One region of the Sorangium sp. So ce363 genome, then DNA from elsewhere that is predicted to be linked to it. Evidence: riboswitches for the same ligand, from Rfam matches in the RefSeq annotation. Region 1 holds a riboswitch; each other region holds the start of a gene.
What was found. A riboswitch is a leader RNA that binds a small molecule or an ion and turns the genes downstream of it on or off. The one in region 1 is predicted to bind cobalamin.
Positions count from the first base shown of each region.

Region 2: linked by a shared signal. The riboswitch ahead of WMF12_RS20615 (ribonucleoside-diphosphate reductase subunit alpha) and the one ahead of WMF12_RS04600 (TonB-dependent receptor) in region 1 are both predicted to bind cobalamin.
Region 3: linked by a shared signal. The riboswitch ahead of WMF12_RS01305 (energy-coupling factor ABC transporter permease) and the one ahead of WMF12_RS04600 (TonB-dependent receptor) in region 1 are both predicted to bind cobalamin.
Region 4: linked by a shared signal. The riboswitch ahead of WMF12_RS20630 (TonB-dependent receptor domain-containing protein) and the one ahead of WMF12_RS04600 (TonB-dependent receptor) in region 1 are both predicted to bind cobalamin.

Region 1 is NZ_CP150333.1:1,226,112-1,230,317, reverse strand. Features, by position in the region: gene WMF12_RS04605 (hypothetical protein) at 1-430, shown strand, start outside; gene WMF12_RS04600 (TonB-dependent receptor) at 444-2,645, opposite strand; cobalamin riboswitch at 2,884-3,091, opposite strand; gene typA (translational GTPase TypA) at 3,242-4,206, shown strand, end outside.
Region 2 is NZ_CP150333.1:5,410,694-5,414,899, reverse strand. Features, by position in the region: gene WMF12_RS20615 (ribonucleoside-diphosphate reductase subunit alpha) at 1-2,392, opposite strand, end outside; cobalamin riboswitch at 2,648-2,855, opposite strand; gene WMF12_RS20610 (NAD-dependent protein deacetylase) at 2,994-3,860, shown strand; gene WMF12_RS20605 (prolyl hydroxylase family protein) at 3,895-4,206, opposite strand, start outside.
Region 3 is NZ_CP150333.1:321,730-325,935, reverse strand. Features, by position in the region: gene WMF12_RS01310 (enoyl-CoA hydratase/isomerase family protein) at 305-1,132, shown strand; cobalamin riboswitch at 2,261-2,468, shown strand; gene WMF12_RS01305 (energy-coupling factor ABC transporter permease) at 2,567-3,280, shown strand; gene WMF12_RS01300 (hypothetical protein) at 3,277-3,618, shown strand; gene WMF12_RS01295 (CbiQ family ECF transporter T component) at 3,608-4,206, shown strand, end outside.
Region 4 is NZ_CP150333.1:5,417,372-5,421,577, reverse strand. Features, by position in the region: gene WMF12_RS20640 ((2,3-dihydroxybenzoyl)adenylate synthase) at 1-320, opposite strand, end outside; gene dhbC (isochorismate synthase DhbC) at 317-1,579, opposite strand; cobalamin riboswitch at 1,822-2,048, shown strand; gene WMF12_RS20630 (TonB-dependent receptor domain-containing protein) at 2,256-4,206, shown strand, end outside.

The DNA.
Region 1 (4,206 bases):
GATCTTCTGTGTCATCTGGCGCCGCGAGACGACCGAGGACGGCGCGCGCCACTTGCGGGACGCGTGCGCGGAGTTCGCGAAGAAGCACCCGCGCGGCATAGGGCTGCTCACCCTCGTCGAGAGCGGGGCGTCGTTGCCGCCGGCGCCCGCGCGCAGGGCGATCGCGAGCTTCCTCGCGGAGGCGAGCGCAACCATCAGGTGCTCAGCGGTCGTCTTCGAGGGCTCGGGGTTCCAGGCGGCGATGGTTCGCAGCGTCGTGACAGGGCTCACGCTCATTGCCCGTCAGCGTTATCCGCACAGGGTATGTGACATCCGGGAAGCCTGGCAGATGTTCGCAGAGCTCCTGCCCCTGGCGACGGGCGCCGCCGTGAGCGAAGCCGCGTTCCGGGCATCGCTCGACGCGCTGCGCGAGGACCTCCGCCGGACATGAGCCGGCGCTGCGCCTACTCCCAGTACAGCGTCGCCCGCCCGATCGCGGTGAACGGCCACCCCGGCGAGTAGTGGATCCCGGTGACCGCGGCCGGCTCGTACTGCAGCCGCGACTCGCTCGCGAACTGGACCTCTCGCCACGTCGTGTCGAAGAGGTTCTGGATGTCCACGGCCACCTCGACGTTCTTCCACCGCAGCCCGGCGTTGGCGTCGACGACCGTGAACCCCTCGGCGGTGAGCGACTCGTCCTCGGTCGCGGGCCGAGCGCCGATCGCCTTGACCCGCAGCGCCGCGAACGGCGTGAACGCGCCGAGCGTCGGGCGGACGCCGACGCCCGCGGTCAGCGTCTGGGTCGGCGCGAGGGCGACCGCGCTCGCGTTGCCGGCGTTCTCGCGGAAGCGCGCGCGGGTGAAGGTCGCGTCCACGTCCGCGAAGAGCCAGCTCCGGAGCCGGTAGCGCCCGCCGATCTCGATCCCGTAGCGCCGCGTCTGCCCCGACGCCTCGGTCGCGCCCGCGTCGCCGCTCCAGACCAGCTCCGAGTCCAGGTCGAGCAGGAACGCGGCCCCGCTCAGCGACAGCCCGCGCAAGGGCGCGACCCGCAGGCCGACCTCGTAGCCCGTCGCGGGCGTGATCAGCGTCGCCGCCCCCTGCCCCAGCACCACGCCCTGCGCGTCGTTCGAGTGGAAGCCCCGCCCGAAGTGGGCGAAGAGATCGACCCCCTCGACGGGCGACACGATCGCCGTGAGCTTCGGGAGCAGCTGCATCTGTCCCCGGGCGCCGCTCGACCTGTTCCCCGCCGCCTCGAGGTCCTCGCCCGGATCGTCCACGTTGACGTCGATCCACTGCGCGCGCGCCCCGAGCACGACGCGGAGCCAGCGCCGGAGCCGGGCGTCCTGCTCGACGTAGACGCCGATCTGGCTCTCATCGACGTGGGTCCTGCTCTTCTCCTCGATCCGTTCGCGCGCCTCGTCGTGGTGGAGGGACTTGTCGATCGCGTCCGCGCGGATCTGCGCGCCGAGCGAGGTCGTGAACCTCGCCCCGCCGATCTCGTATTGCCTGCGGAAGCGGAGATCGGCGCCGCCGACCGTGCGGTCGTCGTTCTGCTCGATCTGGTCGCCGTGGACGGGGTCCTCGCTGAAGAAGGTGAAGTTCGAGTACAGCGTGAAGCGGTAGCGGACGAGGTAGGCCAGCGCGCTCAGATCGGCGTCCCGCCACGCGGTCGAGTACGCGACGGACGCCATGTGCCGCTCGGTCGCCCCGCCCTCGGTCGGATCCACGGCGCCGAAATGGTCGATGCACGGCTGTCCGAACGCCGACGGCGGCGGGTTCAACCCGCCCTGCTCGCCCTCGCCGCACACGGCGCGCGCGGGGATCTGGCCGGAGCCGTGCCAGGTCGATCCATACGACATCCAGGTCATCTGGATCTTCCCGGTGTTGTCGAGATCGTGCGTGGCCCGCAGGTACACGTTGAAGCGCTCGAGCCGCTCCGGGCTCAGGAACGGCCCGTCGTTCCGGTAGATCTCCGCCGCGGCCACCGCGCGCCACGCGTCGCCGAGATCCGGCGAGGCGAGGACGAGGCCGCGCTGGATACCGTACTGCCCCAGGCTGACCTGCGCGTAGCTCTCCTCGAGCTTCTCGGCGAAGCGCAGGTTGACGGCGCCCGCCGTACCGAAGTCGCCGATGCTCGCGTAATAAGGCCCCTTGTACCCGTCGAGCCCTGTCACGAGCTCCGGGATCATGAAGTAGAGATCGGTGAAGCCGTGGCCGTGGCCGTGGCTGACCATGTTGACGGGCACGCCGTCGACGAAGAAGGCGACGTCGGTCCCATGATCCGCGTCGAATCCGCGGAGGAAGTACTGGTTCGCCTTGCCGCCGCCCGCGTGCTGCACGGCGAAGAGCCCGGGGACCGACTCGAGGATGTCGCCCGGCCGGAGCCTCGGCCTGAGCTCGAGCTCCCGGTGTCCGACGGAGACGCGCGACGCGGCCTCGCTGCCCGGCTTCTCCGCCTGGATCGTGACCTCGATCGCGGCGTCGCCCGCGGGCGCGCCCTCGCCGGTGGGCTCTGCAGCGGCGGCCTCCGGCGGGGCAGCGGGCGACTCGGGGGTGTCGCCCTCGGCGCGCGCGGGCCGCGCGGCGGCCAGCACCATGGATAACGCGGCGAGCAGGTGAAATGGATGGCGGCGCCCGTGGCTCGTCGTGACCGTCTCGCGCAGCATTCGTGTCCTCCTTCGCCGCAATCGCGCGGAGCGGCGTCGGGCCGCTCGCGTCGAGCTCCGCGAGGACGAAATGGCTGGCCAGCGCACGGTGCGCTGGACCGACCTCTCGCCCCCGCGGGCGACCGGAAGGCGACGCGGGGGGCGGTTCGGTATCCGGGACGTGGCAGAGGCAGAGCTGCACCGGCTCGGACCTCACCGCCTCCCTCGAGGCTCCCAGGTCGAACCGGCGCCGGATGTCTCCCGCCGCCGGGCGCTGGCAGGTCTTCGGGCTCGCGAGCGCTCCGGTCTGACCGGCTCCCTACTGTCCACCGCTTCCCAGCCCTCGTCGGGCCAGTGCTTGGGGTGGAGGTCGTTCTCGCTTACCGCTGCGGGGCAGCCCCGGAGTTTCACCGGGTTCCCTCTTCGGCCCAGGCGAACGCCCGGGCACCAGCACGGCGCGCACCCTATGGCCGTGCGCCTTCGGCTGTCAATCGCTACCGCTCCGCTCGCCCGCTCGACGCGCGCCGCTCTCGCGCCATGCGCGCGCCTCGCGCTCTCCATCCGAGCGCCTCGACGCGGGCCTGCCGTGCAGGCCGAACGTTCGGGCTCTAGCGAGGATGGGCTCGCTCCTCCGTGGGTCGCGTGCTACACGGCCGCCGCCGTATATGCCCCGTAACGATCTCCGCAACATCGCCATCGTCGCCCACGTCGACCACGGGAAGACGACCCTCGTCGATCACATGCTCCGCCAGTCGGGCGCCTTCCGAGAGAACGAGGTCGTGGCCGAGCGCGTCATGGACTCGAACGACCTCGAGCGGGAGCGCGGCATCACCATCCTCGCGAAGAACACGAGCATCCGGTACCGCGGGGTCAAGATCAACATCGTCGACACGCCCGGCCACTCCGACTTCGGCGGCGAGGTCGAGCGCACGCTCATGATGGCCGACGGGGCGCTCCTCCTCGTCGACGCCGCCGAGGGCCCGCTGCCGCAGACGCGCTTCGTGCTCTCGAAGTGCCTCCAGCGCGGCTTCCCGGTCATCGTGGTCATCAACAAGATCGACCGGAGCGACGCGCGCGCCCACGAGGTGCTCTCCGAGGTGTTCGACCTCTTCTGTGACCTCGAGGCGAGCGACGCGCAGATGGACTTCTCGACGCTCTACGCCGTGGCGAAGCTCGGCCAGGCGAAGCGCGAGCTCGAGCACGAGGCGAAGGACCTCGAGCCGCTCTTCGAGACCATCCTCGAGCGGGTCCCCGGCCCCTCCGGCGACCCCGACGGTCCGCTCCAGGTCATCGTCTGCAACACGACCCACGACGAGTACGTGGGCCGGCTCGCGGTCGGCCGCGTGGTCCGCGGCACCGCCCGGTCCGGCGCCGACGTCGCGCTCCTCGGCGAGGGCGGCCAGTCGCGCGGCTACGTGAAGATGCTCTACGCCTACGAGGGGCTGAAGCGCGTCGCGGTCGAGAGCGCCGTCGCGGGCGAGGTGATCGCGATCGCCGGGCTCGACACGGTCACGATCGGCGACACGATCACGGATCCGGCGCACCCCGAGGCGCTGCCGCGCATCGTCGTCGAGGAGCCGAC
Region 2 (4,206 bases), 4.2 Mb from region 1:
CGGGCGTGCGGTCCGGCGCCGCCTCCACGGTCGCCTTGGCGATGCGCGTCGCGGGGCGCGATCGCAGGTAGTACGTCGTCTTGAGCCCCTTCTTCCATGCGTGGAAGTACATGCTCGAGAGCTGACCGATGGTGGGGTTCTCGATGAAGAGGTTCAGCGACTGGCTCTGATCGATGAAGGCCCCGCGATCCGCGGCCATGTCGATGAGCGAGCGCATCGGGATCTCCCACGCCGTCCGGTACACGGCGCGGAGCTCCTCGGGCAGCTCGTCCATGCCCTGGACCGAGCCCTCCGCGAGCTTGAGCCGGGCGCGCACCGCGTCGTTCCAGGCGCCGAGCCGCTTGAGCTCCGCGACCAGGTAGCGGTTCATCTGCAGGAAGTCCCCGGAGAGCGTCTCGCGCTTGAAGAGGTTGGACACCTGCGGCTCGATGCACTCGTAGCAGCCCGCGATCGACGCGATGGTGGCCGTCGGCGCGATGGCGACGAGCAGCGAGTTCCTGAGCCCCTCGGCGCGGACGCGCGCGCGGAGCGCCTCCCAGCGCGCCGTGTCCTCCGGGACGACGTCCCACGCGTCGAACTGGAGCTCTCCGCGCGCGGCGCGCGTCTCGTCGAACGCCGGGTGTCGCCCCTTCTCCGCCGCGAGGTCCGCGGACGTCGAGAGCGCGTGGTAATACACATCCTCCGAGATCCGCCTCGAGAGCTCACGCGCGGCCGGGGCGTCGAAGGGCAGGCGCATCTGGAAGAACACGTCCTGCAGGCCCATGAGCCCGAGCCCGACGGGACGCCAGCGGAGGTTCGATCGCCTCGTCGAGGGGATGGGGTAGTAGTTGAGGTCGATGACGCGGTCGAGCTGGCGGACCGCGGTCCGCACCGTGCGCGCGAGCTTCTCGAAGTCGACCGCGACCGCGCCGTCCGCCAGCGTGACCGTGTGGCGAGCGAGGTTGATCGAGCCCAGGTTGCAGACGGCCGACTCCTCGTTCGAGGTCACCTCCAGGATCTCGGTGCAGAGGTTCGAGAGGTGGACGATCCGGCCCGGCAGCGCCGTCTGGTTGCAGGCGCGGTTCGACTTGTCCTTGAACGTCATCCAGCCGTTGCCCGTCTGCGCGAGCGTGCGCATCATCCGCGCGTAGAGCTCGCGGGCCTTCATCGTCTTCTTGGCGAGGCCCGCCCGCTCGGCCTCGACGTAGCGACGATCGAACTCCTCACCGTAGAGATCGGGGAGATCGCGCACGTCCTTCGGGTCGAACAGGCTCCATTCACCGTCGGCCTCGACCCGCTTCATGAAGAGGTCCGGGACCCAGCTCGCGAGGTTCAGGTTGTGCGTGCGCGCCGCCTCGTCGCCCGTGTTGTCGCGCAGTGAGAGGAACTCCTCGACGTCGGCGTGCCACGGCTCGAGGTAGACGCAGCAGGCGCCCTTGCGCTTGCCGCCCTGGTTCACGGCCGCGACGGACGCGTCGAGCGTCTTGAGCCAAGGCACGATCCCGCTGGAGTGCCCGTTGGTGCTCTCGATGAGCGAGCCGCGCGACCGCACCCGGTGGTAGGCGAGCCCGATGCCGCCCGAGAACTTCGAGAGCATCGCGACGTCGGTGTAGCGCTGGTAGATGGTCTCGAGGTGATCGTCCGGCGAGTCGAGCAGAAAGCAGCTCGAGAGCTGCTCGTGGCTCGTCCCGGAGTTGAACATCGTCGGTGAGCTCGGCAGGTAATCGAGCGACGAGAAGAGCCGGTAGAGCTCGATGGCCTGCGCCGCCGTCTCGGACAGCGCGCACGCGATGCGCAGGAAGAACTGCTGCGGCGTCTCGATGACGAGGCGCGTCTCGGGGTGCTTCAGCAGGTAGCGGTCGTAGAGGGTCCGCAGGCCGAAGTACTCCAGCTCGTTGTCCCGCCCCGGCTCGATGGCGTCGTTCAGCTTGCGGGCGTTCTGCGCCACGAAGCCGTGGAGCCGATCGTTGATGAGGCCCAGCCGCCGCCCCACGGCGATGGACTGCGAGAACGCGTGGATCTCCTGATTGCGGACTTCCTTGTCGATGTACGTGGCGAGCAGGCGCGCCGCGAGCTTCGCGTACTGGGGCTCATCGGCGATGAGCGACGCCGCCGTCTGGATGGAGAGCTGATCGAGCTCGCGCGTCGTCGCGCCGTCGTAGAGGCCGCTGATGGTCTTTGTCGCGACGCGGAGCGCGTCCACGTCGGACAGGGCCGCGCAAGAGCGGCTCACCGCCCGGACGATCTTGTTGACGTCCACGGGCTCGCTCGACCCGTTCCTCTTCTTCACCCGCATCGTCGTGTGCGGGAGCGTCTCCTCCGCGCCGGCGCTCGTCATGGCGGGCGCGTGGGGTGCGTGGAGCGCGCGCAACGGCGCCGCGCCGTTGCTCTTCACCAACGGTTCGTTCAGCATGGCATCCTCCTCGTCGTGCTCGTTCCGAGCGGTCCCGGACCGCTCGCGTCGATGCCGCGAGAGCGAAGAAGCCAGCCGATGCGCGCGGGTGCGCCAGGCTCTCTGGAGGAGCCATCGGACCGACCGCTCGCCCCCGCGGGCGAAAGGAAGACAGCGCGGGAGGGGGTCGGAACCGGGACAAGCGCGAGAGTCTGCGCCAGCTCGGACCTACCCGCCTCCCTCGAGGCTTCCAGGTCAAACCGGCGCTGGATGTCTCTCCTGCGCAGGATGTTGGCAGGTCTTCGGGCTCACGAGCGCTCCGGCTCTCGCCGGATTCCTACGGTCCACCGCTTCCCAGCCCGAGGGCCAGTGCGCGTCGTGGAGATCGTTCTCGCTTACCGCTGCGGGGCAGCCCCGGATTCACACCGGGTTCCCTTTTGAGCCCCGGGCCGAAGCCCGAGGCACCAACATGGGCACTACATATGGTGGTGCAGTGAGTCGGTCAAGCGAGATGTTGTGGGGGAGCTCCTTTGCTCGGTTGCACGCTCGATTGCATGTTCAGTTGCATGGTTGCGTGGTCGACGCTGGCGGCGCGCGCCGTCGCGGGCCACAACCCGGGCATATGCCGCTCAGCGAAGCGCGTCCGGCCGATCCGCTCGACGACCTCGTCGCGCTCCTGCGCGGCAAGCGGATCGTGGCGCTCACGGGCGCGGGGTGCAGCACCGAATCCGGCATCCCGGATTATCGAGGGCCCGAGACGCGGCGCCGCGCGCGGAACCCGATCCAGGGGCGGGAGTTCTCCCGCTCGGCCGAGATCCGGCAGCGCTACTGGGCGCGCGCCGTGATCGGCTGGGAGCGGTTCTCCAGGGCCGAGCCGAACCCCGCCCACCGCGCCCTCGCGCGGCTCGAGCAGGCGGGGCAGCTCGATGGCCTCATCACGCAGAACGTCGACGGCCTCCACCAGGCCGCGGGCAGCCGTCGCGTCATCGAGCTGCACGGGACGCTCTCCGAGGTCGCCTGCCTCGCGTGCGGCGCGATGGAGCGGCGCGCCGCCCTCCAGGAGCGGCTCCTCGCGCAGAACCCCGGCTGGCTGCGCCTCGCGGCCGACGTCGCCCCCGACGGCGACGCCGACCTGCCCGCCGAGCATGTGGCGGGCTTCCGGGCGCCGCCGTGCCTCCGCTGCGATGGGCCGCTCAAGCCGCGCGTCGTCTTCTTCGGCGAGAACGTGGCCCGGCCGATCGTCGACGCGGCGTTCGCGCTCGTGGACGCGGCGGACGCGCTCCTCGTCGTCGGCTCGTCGCTGGCGGTCTTCTCGGGCTACCGCTTCGTGCTGCGCGCCGCGCAGCGAGGCACCCCGATCGCCATGATCAACCTCGGCTCCGCGCGCGGCGAGGAGCTCGGCGCGCTGAAGATCGAGGCCCGGGCCGGCGAGGTGCTGCCGCGCCTCGCCGAGGCGCTCGGCGCCGGCGCCACCGCGGCGCCCCGCTGAGGCGCCGAGCGCCGGCGCACGCGCGGCGCTGGCATCACCCGCGCCGGTACATCACGTCGCTGCGGAGGACGTACTTGCTCCCCCGTGTCACGGCGGCGCCGCGGTGGAGCCGGCGGTGCTCGAACAGGAGCGCCATCCCGCGCCGCGGGGCGATGCTCCGGCCGCCCCAGAAATCGGTCGTGCCGCCCTCGAAGTCGTCGTTCAGGTAGATCATCGCGGTGAACAGGCTCCGCTCGCCGCCGGATCGCACGAACGACCCGTCGCCGTGCCAGTTGAAATATTCGCCCTCGGTGTAGCGATAGTAGCGGAATCGCTCGTTCAGCCCGACGGCGCGGTGGAGGCCGAA
Region 3 (4,206 bases), 900 kb from region 1:
GAACACGGGTGTGCGGCTCGGAGGACGGGCGGTCTGCCCGGCTGCCCACGATTGCACGCGGGCTCGCGGCAGGACCGTCATGTCGCGCGCACCCGCACTCAAGCGGTGAGTTCGGATCATCGAGCGAAGGGCCGTGTCCCGGAACAGGCGCGCGACTCCTCCGGAAATCGCTCGCCTGGAAATCGCTCGCTCGTCGGCTCGGCAACGGCCTCGACACAGCGGGATCGGGAGGACACGGAATGACGCCTTCCCTGGCCCACGGCAGGCGCTTCCCCCCGGCGCGGGGCGCTGCTAACCACGCTCCATGACCGCTCAAGAACAGCAGCCGGGGGCCCCTGCTCGCGGTACGCTCCAGTTCGTCGCCGTCGAGCGCGCGGATCACGTCGCCACCGTGACCATCCAGCGGCCCGACAAACTCAACGCCCTGAACCCCGCCGTCCTCGGCGAGCTCACCACGGCCTTCCGCGACCTCCTCGCGCCCGCCGAGGGCAACGAGGTCCGCGCGGCGGTGCTGACCGGCGCCGGCAAGGCGTTCGTCGCCGGCGCCGACATCGCGGAGATGGCGGCCATGAACAGCATCGCCGCGAAGCGGTTCGCCGACGCAGGCCACCGGCTCGCCGAGCTCATCGAGACTGCCCCCTTCCCCGTGATCGCCGCCGTCAACGGCTTCGCGCTGGGCGGCGGCTGCGAGCTCGCCCTCGCCTGCGACTTCATCTACGCCGCCGAAGGCGCCAAACTCGGCCAGCCCGAGGTGAACCTGGGCGTCATCCCGGGGTTCGGCGGGACCCAGCGGCTGCTGCGACGGGTCGGGCCCGGACGCGCGCGCGAGCTCGTCTATTCAGGTGACATGATCACCGCCCAGCAGGCGCTGTCGATCGGGCTCGTCAACGCCGTCTTCCCAGCGACCGAGCTCCTCGCGCGCGCCCACGAGACCGCCCTCAAGATCGCCTCGCGCGGCCCGCTCGCCGTCGCCGCCGCCAAGCGCGTCCTCCTGCGCGGCGAGAGCCTCGACCTCGCCGCCGCCAACGAGCTGGAAGCCCAGGCATTCGCGGCGCTCTTCGGCAGCGAAGATCAACAGGTCGGAATGAAAGCGTTCCTGGCGAAATCGCAGGCCACGTTCACCGGAAAGTGACGCCTCGGAAGACGCGAACCGCGCGCTCGAGGGCAAAAAAAATACCGCGCATCACGCTGGAGGGGGGCCCAGAATGACCGCGGCAGGGAAACCGCGCCGGAGTCTTGAACGTCCGCCACGGTGCAGAAGAAAGACCGCATGCGCTCCGGGCTGGGGGGTCCGCGCCGGTGCGCATGCGGTAGTCAGATTGTGGCATCCGCAGGCGCATTGTCGATAACAAAGTGCAACGCGTGCACGCCGAGCGAGCAGAGCGCTCCGGGCGCGAAGGCAGCCAGGCGGGCGCGCGACCCACACACACCCGATCTGCGGGGATTCACGTTCGAGCCGGGCATACCCCTCCACCAGAGACAGCGCCCAGCGCAGCGTTCATCTCGCATTCCGAGACGAGCGAACACGAAATCCCTCATCTCTTCAATAAGAGAGGCCACGAGGCAGCAGGCCGTACACCGGACACCTGCTCCCGAGTAAAGAGCCAGGACGAACAAAGCACACTGCGGAAGGAACGCGCCGGCTCCTGTATTCAAGCGCACGAGAGGCCCTCGTGCGGGCCCAAACCGAGACAGGGGCTGCGCCCGCGCGGCGACAAAGTAAACAGGTTTTATCTAAGGGGGACATAATTCAAGACGTGTGCTCGACGACTCTTCGCATGATGCGTCTGGGTCAATTTCTCGGCCTCGGGCCGCCGCACGACAGGGCCTCGATCGCTCGTCGGCGCCCATGGCCGCTCGATGGGGGGGCGCCGACGGGCGCGCGACGCGCCTCGGCAGCGATGGCCTCGTGCGCCTCGGCAGCGCCCCCCGAGGGCAGGGTGCCACCAGCGCAGGCATCACCGCCGCGCCGACGCCGCGGACGAGGGCACTCGCGGCGGGCCGCGCCGGGCCGGACCGCGCAACGCGGAAGCACGCGCCCCCGGGTCGACGCACCCGGGTTCGCCCGGTCCGCGCCCCCGGCTCGCGCGATCGCGCCGCTACGATACGCGGCCGACGCGCGAGGCGGAGCTGGCCCGCGCTCGACGGGGAGCTCGTCTGACATGCCATGCCGCATGCAGCGCCCGCTGAGCCCCCTCCTCCACGATCGGGGCGCGACGTCCTTGACGCCGGGCACGAAACGGGATTACCGAGCACCGGCCTGACAATCCATTCCTCGGGTGCCCTCCGGGGCATAACAGGGAAGCCGGTGCAAAACCGGCGCGGTCCCGCCACCGTGAGTGGGGAGCTGCCTCCGAAGACCACTGGGCCCCATTGGAAGAGGCCTGGGAAGGTGGACGCAGCGCTGGGAGCTCGATCAGCTCCCTGAACCCATGAGCCGGGAGACCTACCCGAGCCTCCCACGAGGTGCAGCTTGCGCACGTCTTCGTGGCGTTCGGGTGCGGACTTCACCCGGAGCGCCGAAATCGGTCTTCACGGCCGCGCATTGTCGATCGCCGCCGTGTCCCTGGGGACGCTCCTCGCGCCCCGGCCCGCGGCCGCGATGCACCTCGCGGAAGGCGTCCTGCCGCTCGGCTGGTGCGCCTTCTGGAACGCGCTCGCGCTGCCCTTCGTCGCGATCGCCCTCCACCTGCTCCGGCGCCGCACCGAGCAGGACGCCTTCTACAAGCCGTTCGTCGGCCTCATCGCGGCCGCCGTCTTCGCGATCTCGTGCATGCCCGTGCCGGTGCCGACCGCCGGGACCTGCTCCCACCCGTGCGGCACAGGGCTCGCGGCGGTGCTCATCGGCCCCTGGATGACCGTCCTCGTCACCGTGGTGGCGCTCCTTATCCAGGCCCTCTTCCTCGCGCACGGCGGCCTCACCACGCTCGGCGCCGACGTCGCGTCGATGGGCATCGCGGGCGCCTTCACCGGATATTTCGCCTTCCATGTCGCGCGGCGCTGCGGCGCGAACCTCTGGGTCGCGGGCTTCCTCGCGGGCGTGACGTCGGACTGGGCAACCTACGCCACCACGGCGCTCGCGCTCGCGCTCGGGCTCTCGGGCGAGGGATCGGTGACGTCCATGTTCACGGGCGTCGCCCTCGCCTTCGTCCCCACCCAGCTCCCGCTCGGCCTGCTCGAGGGCGTCATGACCGCGGGGGCGCTCGCCTTCCTGCGCGCCCGGCGGCCCGACATCCTGGACCGACTCCAGGTCGTCCGGCTCGCCCCGGGGGCGTCGTGAAGCGGCGGCTCGGACAGCGCCCGCTGCCAGCGCCGCTCGCGCGGCGCGCGTGCGCGGCAGCGCTCCAGCTCGCCGGTTCATTCTGGCTCGCCGCCTGCGGCAACGCGTCCTGGGACGGCGTCGACGAGGCCGTGGTGCGCCGCGTCGCCGAGGACGCAGGGCGCCACGACACGGGGCCGCTGTTCGCGGGCCTCGAGGGCGACCTCCTGCTGTTCGCGTTCCTCTGGGCCGGGCTCCTCGCCGGCTTCGCCCTCGGCTATTTCTCGCGCGTGCTCTTCGTCGAGCGCGCGGGCGCGCCCGCGGGCAAGGCCGGCGGCGAAGGCCTCCGTGCGGACTGACCCGCCCGCGCGGCTCCGCGACGTGGACGCCCGGCTCCGCCTCGGGGCCGCCGTGGCGGCGTGCTGCGTCGCCGCGGGCGCGCGCTCGCCCGTCACGCCGGCCGCGCTGCTCCTGCTCGCGTGCGCGGCCCTCCGCCTCCAGGGCACGCCGGCGCGCGCCGTCCTCCGCGCCGCCGCGCCCGCCGCGTGGATCGGAGCGGTCGCGGCGGCGCTCGCGCTCGCGCTCACGCCGGGGGCGCCGCTCCTCCCCGGCGCGCCGTTCCCGGCCGACGCGATCACGGCCGAGGGGGCCCGCCGCGCCGTGGCCATCGGCGCGCGCGTCCTCGCGGCGGCCGCGGTGCTCCGGTGGCTCGCCGGCGCCGCCGCGCCCGCCGAGATCGAGGCGGCGCTCGCCGGGCTCGGCGTCCCCGCGGCCCTTGTCGAGCTGCTCGCGCTGACGCGGCGCTTCGCCGGCGTGCTCCAGCGCGCGGCCGACAGCGCGTGGAGCGCGGCCGCGCTCCGCGGTGGGTTCACCCGCCCCGGCGCCGCCGCGCGCTCGGCCGGCGCCGTCGCGGGCGTCGTGGCGCTCCGGACGCTGGAGCGCTCCGA
Region 4 (4,206 bases), 4.2 Mb from region 1:
TCGAAGAACTCCGCGATGTTCGGGAGCTGGACGACGACGCGATCCCCCGGCCGGAGCCCGAGGTGCAGCAGGCCCGCGGCGAGGCGATCGGCGCGCCGATCGAGCTCACCGTAGCTCAGCCGGCGATCGCCGCTGACGAGCGCGATCCGATCCGGGTGCCGCGCGGCCCGCTCGCGGAGCAGGCGCCCGAAGGTCTCGCCGCGCCAGTAGCCGGCGCGCCGGTAGAGATCGGCCATCTCGGCCGGCCACGGAGTCCAGCCGTCGAGCGCCTGCGTTCGCGCCTGCGCGGGCGCCTGCCGGCTCTCCTCCGGAGCGCTCATGCCATCTCCGGCGCCTGGTTGAGGCCGAGCGCGTTCAGCATGGTCCCGAGCTTGGCGGTGGTCTCGGCGAGCTCGTGCTCGCCGTTCGAACCGATGACGATCCCGGCCCCGGCATAGAGGCGGAGCGCCCGGCCGGCGACGTCGGCGCAGCGGATGACGACCGCCCACTCGCCGTCGCCGCTCGCGTCGGACCAGCCCACGAGCCCCGTGAAGAACCCGCGATCGAACCGCTCGATCGCCTCGATGGCGTCGCGGGCGCGGTCCGTGGGGTATCCGCACACCGCGGGGGTCGGGTGCAGCGCGGTGGCCAGCTTCATCGAGGAGATCGAGAGATCGCGCAGCTCCCCGGTGAGCCGGCTCGACAGGTGCCACAGCGTCGGGGTCTGCGTGAGCGAAGGCTCGTCGGGGACGCTCAGGCGCCGGCAGAACGGCCGGAGCGCGGCGGCGACGGCGTCGACGACGATCGCGTGCTCGTGCCGGTCTTTCTCGGACGCGAGCAGGGCGATCGCCCGCCGGCGGTCCTCGTCGGGGTCCGGGCTGCGGACCGCGGAGCCGGCGAGCGGATTGGCGATCACCCGGAGCCCGGAGCGGGACAGGAGCAGCTCCGGGCTCGCGCCGATGAGCGTCCGCGCGCGCGAGGTCGGGACGCCGCGCTCCGCGCTGGAGAGCCCCGCGGTCGGATCCGAGAGGTTGGCGGCGAAGGTGTAGCCGTTCCGGTTCTGGTGCGAGAGGCGCTGGAGGACGAGGCGGAGATCGACCGGCTCTCGCAGGACCATCTCCAGCATCCTGGAGAGGACCACCTTGCTCAGCGCCTCGGACCGCATCAGGCCCACTGCCGTCTCGACGCCGCGCACGTAGTCGCGGGGCTCGGGGACCTGGCGCAGCTCCTGGATGGTGATCGGCAGGTGCGACCGCGGCGATTCCGACGTGTGGTTGAGCGGGCCCGCGCTCTGGATCGCCCTCGGCACGATGAGGTGCGCCGGCGACGTGCTGTTGAACGGCACCGCGCCGACCACCATGGGGAGGCCCTGGCCGGCCCTCGACGCCGCCGCGAGCACCCTCGTGACGCGGTCCGCGAGGCGGTCGCCCTGATCCGCGCCGTTCGGCTCGAGGATCATGTCGTGTACGCCCTGCGCGAGGAGGGTGCGTGTCGGCGACGCGAAGAAGAACGCCGACTCAGGGGTGTATTGCTTCAACAGCTGCCCTGCGTTCACCGCGGGCAGCGCGACAGAGGCCGGTATCGAGATGGAACTCGTCACATTCAGCTCCGATGGGCGTCGAGAGCCACGTGGGCTCGGATCATCGGGCGCTGGACGTCAGGTCTCGGGCCGCTCGTTTCTGGTAACTGATAAAGAAAATCAGTTTCAAGTAACTCTTGGCACGCGCGTGCAAGACTGTCAAGGGACTCCCGGTTCTGTCTCGGGTGTGCATCGCCGGTGGGCCCGTGGACGGGGCGCTCCGGGCCTTCGCTTCTGCGTTGACATCCTGCGTGACGGGTGCGACGAGTCGCCCCGCCATCGGTGCTCGTCCGGCCATCCCCTGGCGAGCTGAAAAGGGAACCCGGTGAGAATCCGGGACTGCCCCCGCAGCGGTGAACGGGAACGACCATCACCAAGAAGCACTGGGCATGCACCAGAGCAGCCTGGGAAGCGGTGATGTGTAGGAGAGCGACCGGCGACGGCCGCAGCGCCCGTGAGTCCGAAGACCTGCCGAAGGTGCGCGCGCCGGTGCTCTGGCGCGCGTTGACCTGAGCCTTCGAGGGGAAGGCGCGCAGGCTCTCGACCACCTCGCTCGCGCGCGGTGCCGTGGCCCGTCACGCAGCCTCCTCGCTTCGGCTCTCAGCTCACCCGGAGCAGCGCTGGGTCGACGCGGGCAGGCGGCGCGTGAATGGTTGATTCCTCTGATCGTCGGTCGCGTCGGCGCCGGAGCGCCGGCGTGGCGTGCTGGCTCTCGCTCGCCGCCTGCAGCGCCGTGGCGGCCCTGCCGGCCGCCCGCGCCGACGATCCGCGCAGGCCGGAGGCCGAGCAGGAGGCCGGTCGCGCTGCCGCTCCACCGGGGGCAGACCCGCTGGAGGTGCGCGTCGAGGGGGATCGCATGCGCGCGCCCGCGCCGCCCAAGGACAGGTCCGTCGCGGGGTCGGTGCTGGGCCGCGAGCGCCTCACCGGCGCGGGGCTCGGAGCGGCGGACGTGCTCCGCACGCAGCCGGGCGTCCTCATCATCGAGTCGGGCGGCTTCGGCGGGCCGGCGACCGCGGCCCTCCGGGGAGCGACCGCCACGCAGACGCCGGTGTACCTCGCCGGCGTCCGCCTGAACGACGACGTCGTGGGGACGGCGGATCTCTCCCTCGTGCCCCTCTGGCTCATCGAGCGCATCGAGATCTACCGCGGCCACGCGCCCATCGAGGCCGACCGCCTCGGCCCCGGCGGAGCGATCTTCTTCGAGCCGCGGCGGCCTTCCCGGACGACGGCCGGCGCGGGCGCCATGGCGGGCTCGCTCGGCGCGCGGCGCGGGTGGGCGTTCGCCGGCGCCAGCGCGGGCCCGGTGAGCGCGATCGTCGGGGTGAGCGCGGAGGCCGCGGAGAACCGCTACGCGTTCGTCAACGATGGCGGGACGCTCTTCGACGAGAGCGACGACACCCTGGAACGCCGGCAGAACGCCGACGTGCGCACGATCGACGCCTGGGCGCTCGCGCGCGTCGAGCTCGGGGGCGGCGCGATCGTCGACGTGATCGCGAACGGCACCGGCCGCGAGCAGGGCGTGCCGAGGCTCGCGCTCCTGCCGTCCCGCGAGGCGCGGGGGGAGTCGCGGCGCGCGCTGACGTCCGTCGCGGCGCGGGTGCCGTTCGGCGGAGAGGCGCAGCACACGCTCGAGGCGCGCACCTCGTTCATCGAGGCGCGGTCGGAGGTCCATGATCCCCTCTTCGAGCTCGCGCTGCTCACGCCGGAGCTCCGCCTCGCCGGCCGCCGCCTGGAGCAGACGCTCGGGGCGACGCTCTCCTTCGCCGACCGGCTCCGGGTGCGGCCCGTGCTCTCGGTCGCGCGCGAGGGCATCTCGCGCGCGCCGGACGACGTACCGCTCGCGCGGGCGCGGCGCTCGTTCGCGCGCGGCGCCGTCAGCGCGGAGGCGCGCCTCGGCGAGGGGCTCGCGCTGCACGCCCTCGCGAGCGGGGAGTGCCACGCCACCGGGGCGGACCGCGAGCGCCCTTGCGACGTGCTCGTCCCGACCGGGCGGGTCGGCGTGGAGGCGGGGAGCGACCGGCTCCGGCTCCTCGCGACCGTGGGCCGCTACGTCCGCGTCCCGACGCTCGGCGAGGTGTACGGCGTCTCCGGCGTCGTCCACGGCAACGCGGAGCTCGAGCCGGAGTCGGGCGCCACGATCGAGGCCGGGATCCGGGCGCAGACGGGGCGCGGCGCCGTGCTGCGCGGCGCCTTCCTCGACGTGTTCGCGTTCGGGAGCGCGGTCTCCGGGCTCGTCGCGTACGAGCGCTCCGGCCAGGGCTACGTGAACCCGTACAACGTCGGCCGCGCCCGCGTCGTGGGCGCGGAGCTCTTGGCCGGGGTCGAGGTGACCTGGTTCCTCCGCGCCGAGATCGCGGCGACGCTGCTCGATCCGCGGGACACGACGCCGGGGCGGACGACGAGGAACGACCTCCTCCCGTTCCGCTCGCGCCTCGTCGTCGCGCCGCGCCTGCACGCCGAGTGGAAGCGCCCGGGCGGCGCCGTGTTCTCGGGCGCGTCGGGCGAGATCCGGGCCGTGTACCAGTCGAGCCGGTACGCCGATCCCGCCGGGCTCGGCGTGATCGCGGAGCAAGCGACCCTCGACCTCGACGCGGAGGCGAGGTGGCTCGGCGGGCACCTCGCGGTGAGAGGTCGCGTCGCGGATCTCC